One region of the Rhodoferax sp. GW821-FHT07G04 genome, then DNA from elsewhere that is predicted to be linked to it. Evidence: predicted binding sites of a transcription regulator. Region 1 holds the regulator's gene; the other holds the start of a gene.
What was found. Region 1 encodes FNR, which switches genes on or off when oxygen is low (the NO sensors DNR and NnrR bind a similar motif). Its sites were predicted from a motif close to TTGATNNNNATCAA; they were not measured.

Region 1 (4,418 bases):
TGTTCACCAACTGGCGCTGGGTCATGGTGGGCCTGACCCAGTTGGTGTTCTACGGATTGCCGTGGCTGGAGTGGGGCCAACGCCAGGCCGTGTTGTTCGACCTGGGCGCGCGGCGCTTCTACATCTTCGGCCTGGTGCTGTACCCGCAGGACTTCATTTATCTCACGGGCATTCTGGTCATCTCGGCGCTGTCGCTATTCTTGTTCACGGCGGTGGCGGGGCGTCTGTGGTGCGGCTATGCCTGCCCCCAGACCGTCTATACCGAAATCTTTCTGTGGCTGGAGAAGAAGACTGAAGGTGATCGCACGGCCCGCATGCGCCGCGACGCAGGCCCGCGCAATGCAGACTGGCTGCTGCGCAAATCCGTCAAGCACTTGCTGTGGCTGGCCTTGGCAGGCTGGACTGGCCTGACCTTTGTGGGCTACTTCACGCCCATACACGAACTGGCGGCCGAATTCGTGCAACTCAACATGGGCTCGTGGGAGGTCTTCTGGGCGCTGTTCTACGGCTTTGCCACCTATGGCAATGCCGGCTTCATGCGCGAGCAGGTCTGCCTGCACATGTGCCCCTATGCGCGCTTCCAAAGCGCCATGTTCGATGCTGACACCCTGGTTGTCACCTACGACCAGGAGCGCGGCGAGCCCCGTGGCGCGCGCTCGCGCAAGGCAGACCTGCTGACGCTGGACCTGGGCGCTTGCGTGAACTGCAGCCTGTGCGTGCAGGTCTGCCCCACGGGCATCGACATCCGCGAAGGCCTGCAGTACGAATGCATTGGTTGCGGCGCCTGCGCCGATGTGTGCGATGGTGTCATGGACAAGATGGGCTATCCCCGTGGGCTGATCAAATACTCCACGCAAAATGCCATCCAGCAGCACTGGACCAAGGGTCAGATTGTGCGCCGCGTGCTGCGCCCGCGGGTCATGGTGTACACCGCCATCCTGGGCGCCGTGGTGGTGGCCATGGTGGTCAGCCTGGCATTGCGCACGCCGTTCAAAGTGGATGTGGTGCGCGACCGCGGCGTGTTGGCCCGCATGGTGGAGGGTGGCCGTATCGAGAACGTCTACCGCCTGCAGATCATGAACGCGACCGAGGCCGCGCAGCCATTTGCCATCGCGGTGGAAGGCCTGCCGGGGCTGGCCGTGGTGTCGGATGCGCAGGTGAACGTGGCGTCCACCCAGGCCCGCTGGGTTGCCGTGCGGGTGCAGGCCCCGCCCGATGCAGCCAGCCCAGGTTCGCATGCCATCCGTTTTGTGGTGACCGCTCCGGCATCGGTGGGCCGGGTGGTCGAGAAGTCCGTTTTCATCGTTCCCCGTTGATGTTTACCCGCCCACAACTACGCCGTAGAGGAGGCTTTATGCAACACATTGATCTGACAGCGACACCTGACGATGAACGCCTGCGCGCCTGGTGGCGGTACCCCCACGTGTGGATGGTCATTTCCGGACCGGCCCTGGTGGTGGTGGCTTCGTTTGTGACCTTTTACATCGCGGTCGCGGGCCAAGACCCGGTGGTGGAGGAAGACTACTACCGCAAGGGCGTGGAGATCAATAAGAGGCTGCGAGGCCCTAGCGCCGCCAGCCTGGCGCCCGCCACCCAGGCCCGTAATCACGCAGCCACCGGCGTGCAGACAGCGCGGTAGGCCGACATGCTGCGCCAACGCCTGATGTGGATTGTGTGGCCGGCCTTTTTGATGGCTGGCGTGCTGGAGGTGCTGGTCTTCGCGATGGTGGACCCGCAAGATGTGCATTGGTTCGGCGCGCCAGTGGAATGGTCGCGCCAGGCCATCTACACCGCCGCCTTCTTTGTGTTCTGGGGCATCACCACGCTGTCGGGCGGTTTGACCACGCTGCTGGCCATGTCACCGTTTGAGGTGAACCGTTGCCCCTTGCCACCACACGGCCGGCCCGACGGCTGCCCCAAGCAGGGCCGCTGCTGACTGCGCGCGTTTGGCTCAGCAGTCCCTGGAGTTGACCAGGGCGCGGAGGGCCTCGCTGTTGAGCACGCGGATGTGGCGCTGCTTGACTTCGATCAGGCCGTCTTCGACAAACTTGGAAAAAGTGCGGCTCACGGTCTCCAGCTTCAGGCCCATATAGCTGCCGATCTCTTCGCGGGTCATGCGCAGCACCAGTTCGGATTGCGAAAAACCCCGCGCATGCAGGCGCTGCATCAGGTTCAGCAAAAAGGCGGCGAGCCGCTCTTCGGCCCGCATGCTGCCCAAGAGCAGCATGACGCCGTTTTCGCGCACGATCTCACGGCTCATGATCTTGTGCACATGGTGCTGCAGCGCATTGACCTCGCGCGAGAGCTCTTCTATGCGGTCAAAGGGCATGACGCAGACCTCGGCGTCTTCCAGCGCAATCGCGTCGCAGGTGTGCACGTCGTGGACGATTCCGTCCAGGCCCATGACCTCACCGGCCATCTGGAACCCCGTCACCTGGTCTCGGCCGTCCTCGGTGGCGACGCAGGTCTTGAAAAAGCCGGTGCGGATGGCGTAGAGGCTGCCAAATTTCTCGCCATTGCGAAACAGGTAGCCGCCGCGCTTGACCTTGCGCCGGCTGGCCACCACTTCGTCGATGCGGTCCAGCTCAGACGCTGTCAGCCCCATGGGCATGCACAGCTCGCGCAGGTTGCAATTGGAGCAGGCCACTTTGATGGACTGGGCGGCGATGCTGGTGGGTGGGGTAGGGGGGCGGCTTTCTAGCATGGCTGGCAAGGGGGCAGCAAAGGGGACAAGTTGGTGCCCAGTTTACCCCCGACTTTCTTACCCCCGACTTTCACAAGCCTTGATGCACATCAAGCCGCCCTGGCGTAATTTGCCGCACAGTCCTGTGTAACCGTTCAGGAGTTTGCTTGTATGACGACGTTTGCCCCCGAGACCGCATCCGCTGGGACCGTATCCACCGAGATGCTCAAAAGGTATGACGTGCCCGGCCCGCGCTACACGTCATTCCCCACCGCCGACCGTTTTGTGGAGGCCTTCACGGCTGACGACTATGCCCGCGCGCTGGACCAGCGGCGCGATGGCTTGGCGGCGCGGCCCCTGCCACTGTCGGTCTATGTGCACATTCCGTTTTGCGAATCGCTGTGCTACTACTGCGCTTGCAACAAGATCATCACCAAACACCACGACCGTGCAGGCCCCTACCTGCGCTACCTGAGCCGCGAGGTGGACCTGCACACCCAGCGCCTGGGCGTGGGCCAGGTCATCAGCCAGCTGCACCTGGGCGGCGGTAGCCCTACCTTTCTGAACGATGCCGAACTGCGTGAGCTGATGGCCATGCTGCGGCGCAACTTCACGTTGGCGCCGGGCGGCGAATATTCGATCGAGGTGGACCCACGCACCGTGGATGCGGCGCGGCTGGATACCCTGGCCAAGCTGGGCTTCAACCGGCTGAGTTTTGGCGTGCAGGACTTTGACCCCGCCGTGCAACAGGCCGTGCACCGCGTGCAACCGGCGGACCAGGTGTTTGCGCTGGTGGAGGCCGCGCGTGCGCGGGGCTTTGAGTCCATCAATGTGGACCTGATCTATGGCCTGCCGCGCCAAAGCCCGGAATCGTTTGACCGCACGCTGGCCCAGGTCAACGCGCTGCGCCCGGACCGCATCGCCCTGTATGCCTATGCCCATCTGCCGGAGCGCTTCAAGCCACAACGGCGTATTGCCGTGGTAGAGCTGCCCAGCGGCGGGGCCAAGCTGTCCATGTTGTCGCGCTCGCTGGATGCCTTTCGGCAAGCGGGCTATGTCTATGTGGGCATGGACCACTTTGCGCTGCCCGACGACGCGCTGGCCGTGGCCAAGCGCCAGGGGCGGCTGCACCGCAATTTCCAGGGCTACAGCACCCAGCCCGATTGCGACCTGATTGGCCTGGGCGTGTCGGCCATCGGCCGCATCGGCGCGACCTACAGCCAGAACGCCAAGACCATGGAGGAGTATTGCGACTTCCTGGACCAAGGCCGCTTTCCGGTGGTGCGGGGCCTTGCCCTGACGCGCGACGACCTGGTGCGCCGCGCCGTCATCATGGCCCTGATGTGCCAGGGCGAGCTGGACTTTGAAGCCGTGGAGGCCGCCCACCTGCTGGACTTCGGCAGCTACTTTGCCAAGGAGCTGCAGGACTTGCAGCTTTTGGTGGAGCAGGGCATGGTGGAGATCAGTGCCACGGGCATCACCGTCACCTCTCAGGGCTGGTTCTTTGTGCGGGCCGTGGCCATGGTGTTTGACCGCTATCTGCAGGCCGACCGCACACGGGCCCGCTTTTCCAAGATCATCTGAGACGAGGCAGGCACCATCGCATGCAGACTTCTCTGGCACTGACGGCATTGTTGATGGGCGTGGTGGGCGGGCCCCATTGCGTGGCCATGTGCGGTGCGGCCTGCGCCGGCATAGGCCAGGTGGCCGGCGCCCGTAAGCGGTCTGCGCTGTT
Region 2 (4,418 bases), on a different contig from region 1:
TTGTCTGTCAGCAAGGCACGCATCTGGGCCGCAATCCGCGTGCGATCGGCGGCGGGCACCGCGTCGGGGAAGGCCTGGATAGCCCCCCAGAAAATGCTTTGCTCCGGGTCCGCAACGATCAGGGCCGCAAGCTGCGGCAACACCTTGTCCACCACGGCACGCGGTTGTGTCACGCCCTTGGATAGGCCCACCCGCATATTGGCGATCATGCCGTCCACCATGGGCACGGCCAGGCTCAGGCGTTGCATCCAATCGTCATAGTCCTGGGTGGTGCGAAACGGCTGCAACGACTTGCCCGAGCCCAGGCGCGCCATAAAACTGGGCAGGCCGCCCGTCTGGCTGATGGGCAACATCCATTCGGGAAAACGCTCGGCCGACAGGGCCTCTTCCACATCGCGCTTCAGGATGCCGTAGGACAGCCGGTCTTTGTCGCCCAAGGCTTTGGGATTGAAGCCCTTGAGCTGCTGGAGTTGGCGCTGCAGGTAGCGTTTGTGCTCAGCCCGCCATGCGGCCGTGGTCTCGTCGACCAGACGGGCGTTGTAGCGCGGATCACCCAAAGAGGTGGCCAGAATAGGATCGCGCTGCAGGGTTTCTTCCCACTGGGTGTCCAGCCATTGGTTGAAACGCTCGCTCTCCGACGGCTTGGCAAACGCGGCCGCCGAAAGGGCCGCCATCAACAGGGCACAGAACACACGACGCATGCAAGGGACTCCAGACGATTGGGGGGAATGGGCCGGGAATTCGACCGGGTTCCTGGAGTATCGCAGCCTCAGAGCTGATGAGGCGGACATTCGGGCCGCCAGCCGGAAACGCTTATAAAAATTCAGCCGCTAGCCCCCGTCGAATATAACGGCAACGCTACCAAATTAGGAGCGCATTACTGGATGAGACTGTAGCCAAGGCCGTCAAACCACCAGACGGCCTTCCGGCAGTTGGTAGTTGCGCTCGTCAAACAGGTCCACGCCGCAGTACAGGTTCTCCGCCCAGTCAAAGAACTCGGCAATCGCCGGGCCGGTGATGGGCGCTCCGTGCTGGGGCACCAGCATGCTGATGTCCAGCTTGCTGGCCATGTTGACCCACAGACGCAGCACCTTGTTGCACACCATGTAGCGCTTGTGAAAACCCACCATGCGGGGAATGCTGGCAGCCAGGCTGGTTACGGGTGTCTGCGCCTCCTGGCCGCTGGTCAGGGACACGCCCAAGTCTCCGGTGAACAGGATGCGGCTGACCGGATCGTAGAAATGGAAATTGCCCTCGGAATGCAGAAAGTGCGCGGGCAGCACCCACAGCTCATTCGCACCCAGCGGCAGGCGCCCGCCCTGGTCGGGCACGCCGATGATGCGGTTGTCGGTCTTGCCCACCTTGGTGAAGTGCGGAGCGAACCGCTCCCACACGCGTGAGATCACCAGCTTGGCAGGGGTGGACGTCATCCAGCGGTCCAGCGAAGCGATGATGTCCGGGTCGGCGTGCGAGGCGAACAGGTAGCTCAGGTTTTGCGGGCTGAAGTGGCGGCTAAGCCCCATGAACAATTCGTTGAACGCCAGGTTGCCACCCGGATCGATGATGGCGCCGGTGCCGTGATCGATGATCAAAAACTGATTGGACTGCACCGCTTGCGCATCGCCATCAATCAGATCGGTAAACATCAGGCAGGCATGGTGGGCGTCACGGTACAGTTCAATGGGCATGGGGATAGCGGGTGAACGGTGCAGTGCACCGCCAAAATAGAGAGAGCCCGACTATAGGATCGCTGCTTGAATAGCGACTTGACCTAGGTCAACACCCACGCTTTACGGGCACTTGGGACCCGCGTGCTAGCATCCCGCCGATGAAACGCAAAGCCTCGGCACTTCTCCGTTGGGCGGCGGCGCTGCCGTGCGCTGCCGTACTGTTCGCGTCCAGCGCCTGGGCCCAGGGTTCGTCGACCCTGAACAAGATCGAGCAAACGGGCGTCATCGTGCTGGGCTACCGCGTGGGTTCGGTGCCCTTTTCCTATCTGGATGAAAAGCTCAACCCCATTGGCTACTCCATGGACCTGTGCTACCGCGTGGTGGATGTGGTCAAGCAGCGGCTGAAGCTGCGCAACCTGCAGGTCAAGCTGATGCCGGTGACATCGGCCACACGCATTCCCCTGGTGGTCAACGGCACGTTGAACCTGGAATGCGGCGTCACCACCAACACACAAGAGCGGCAGAAGAGCCAGGCCTTTTCCGTCACCACCTTCGTCGCGGTCAGCCGCTTGCTGGCCAAGAAGTCGTCCGACATCCAGTCGCTGCGGGACCTGCAGGGTAAGCCGGTCGCGTCCACCGTGGGCACCACCAGCATCCGCTATCTGCAAGAGGTCAACCAGGCGCGCAAGCTGGACATGAAAATTCTGGCCGGCCTGGAAGATGCAGATTCCTTCCAGATGGTGGAGACCGACCGCGCGGTCGCCTACGCGATGGACGATGTGTTGTTGCGCAGTTTGATCGTCAACGCCAAAAATCCGGCCGACTACGCCATATCTGACGAGAGCCTGTCCATCGAGCCCTATGGCATTGCGATGAGCAAAGACGACACCGTGTTCAAGCAACTGGTGGACGACGTGCTAATCGGCCTGTTCCGCAGCGGCGAGATTTACACCATTTACGACAAATGGTTCCAGTCACCCATCCCGCCCAAGGGCATCAACCTGCAACTGCCGATGAGTGCGGCGCTCAAGCGCGCCATTGCGGCGCCCAGCGACTCCAGCGACCCCAAGCATTACGAGTAGTAATTTGCCCCCACGGTTGCCTACTGCGTGTGGCGCCCTGCCCCCCGAGGGGGCCGTGTTTCGCCTTGGGGCGGCCCGGCGGCAAAACCGCCCCGCGCTAGCGGTAGCTATCGATGGACAGCCCGTGCCGGTGCAGCTTGTCGTACAGCGTCTTCTTGGCAATGCCCAGGGCCTGCGCCACGGCCACAGGGCGGCCTTTGTGCTCGCGCAGGGCCTGCTCAATCAGCACTTTTTCAACCTCGTCCATCTGTTGCACCAGGGTCGATGCGCGGGCTTCTTCCGCAACCGCCGCAGCCCCCTCACCCGCCTGCGGCAGCTCCAGCACAAAACGGTCCGCCACATTGCGGACCTCGCGCACATTGCCGGGCCAGTCGTGGGCCAACAGGTCTTGCATGCGGGGACCGGTCAGCTGGGGCACCTCACATCCATAGCGCTGGGCAGCCTGCGCCACGAAATGCTCAAACAGCAGTGGTACATCTTCCTTGCGCTCCCGCAAAGGTGGCAACTGCAGCACCGCCACGTTCAATCGGTAGTACAGGTCGCTGCGAAACTTTTGCTCGCGGCTCAGTGCCAAGAGGTCGCTCTTGGTTGCCGCGATAACGCGCAGATCCACGCGCACTTCTTCGTTGGAGCCTAGGCGCTCCACCTTTCGCTCTTGCAAGACACGCAACAGCTTGACCTGGAACAGCAGCGGCATGCTTTCAATCTCATCGAGCAACAAGGTGCCGCCATTGGCGTGTTCGATCTTGCCGATGCGCCGTTTGCTGGCCGTGGTGAAGGCCCCCGCTTCGTGACCAAACAGCTCGCTCTCGAACAGCGTGTCGGGCAGCCCACCGCAATTGAGCGCAACAAAATGCCGGTCCCGGCGCTTGCTGAAATCATGCAGGCAGCGCGCCACCAGTTCCTTGCCGGTGCCGGTTTCACCGACGATCATCACATCGGCGGATGTGGCGGCCAGCTTCAGCACCTGCTCCCGCACCCGAACCATGGCCGCGGAGTTGCCGAGCAGCGCGACGTCAATCCCATTCTTTTGCTGCAGTTGGGCGCGCAAGTCTTCGACGGCCATGCTCAGCATGCGCTTTTCCATGGCCCGCTGCGCGGTCTCTACAAAGCGCTCGGGTGAGAACGGCTTTTCCAGAAAGTCATAGGCACCGGCGCGCATGGCCTGCACTGCCATCGCCACATCGCCATGGGCGGTGATCAAGATGACCGGTATCGCAGGGTTGATGCCGCCCACCTGCTCCAGCAATTGCAGGCCCGTCATGCCCGGCAGCTGAATGTCGCTGATAACAATGCCTTGCAGGCCTACCCACAGGTGCGGCAGTGCGGCCTCTGCGGAATCGCAGGCCACCACCTCGATGCCGGTCAACTCCAGTGTCTGGGCCAGGCTGCGCCGCACCGTAGCGTCGTCCTCCACAAACACAACCTTGAAACCCTCAAACATGGTTCTCTCCCTGCGCGAGCGCCAGATCGAAATCGAATACCAAGCCCTGGCTACCCCTGCTAGCGCGCAGCGTACCGCCAAATTCGCGCACGATGTTGAACGAAATCACCAGCCCCAAGCCCAGCCCTTCGCCGCTGGCCTTGGTGGTGAAAAAGGGCTCGAACAAGCGCGCCAGCAATTCATCGGACATGCCACCACCCGTGTCTTCGACGCGGACCCGCA

Region 2: AC07OO_RS25115 (oxygen-binding di-iron domain-containing protein) is a predicted target of FNR. The motif match lies at 1,767-1,780, and genes of this name have one in related genera.

Annotation. Positions count from the first base shown of each region.
Region 1 is NZ_JBWKQD010000005.1:96,931-101,348, forward strand. Features, by position in the region: gene ccoG (cytochrome c oxidase accessory protein CcoG) at 1-1,316, shown strand, start outside; gene AC07OO_RS21580 (FixH family protein) at 1,355-1,639, shown strand; gene AC07OO_RS21585 (hypothetical protein) at 1,646-1,936, shown strand; gene fnr (fumarate/nitrate reduction transcriptional regulator Fnr) at 1,952-2,704, opposite strand; gene hemN (oxygen-independent coproporphyrinogen III oxidase) at 2,855-4,267, shown strand; gene AC07OO_RS21600 (sulfite exporter TauE/SafE family protein) at 4,288-4,418, shown strand, end outside.
Region 2 is NZ_JBWKQD010000008.1:35,566-39,983, reverse strand. Features, by position in the region: gene AC07OO_RS25120 (DUF885 domain-containing protein) at 1-701, opposite strand, end outside; gene AC07OO_RS25115 (oxygen-binding di-iron domain-containing protein) at 906-1,688, opposite strand; gene AC07OO_RS25110 (amino acid ABC transporter substrate-binding protein) at 1,829-2,752, shown strand; gene AC07OO_RS25105 (sigma-54-dependent transcriptional regulator) at 2,850-4,196, opposite strand; gene AC07OO_RS25100 (sensor histidine kinase) at 4,189-4,418, opposite strand, start outside.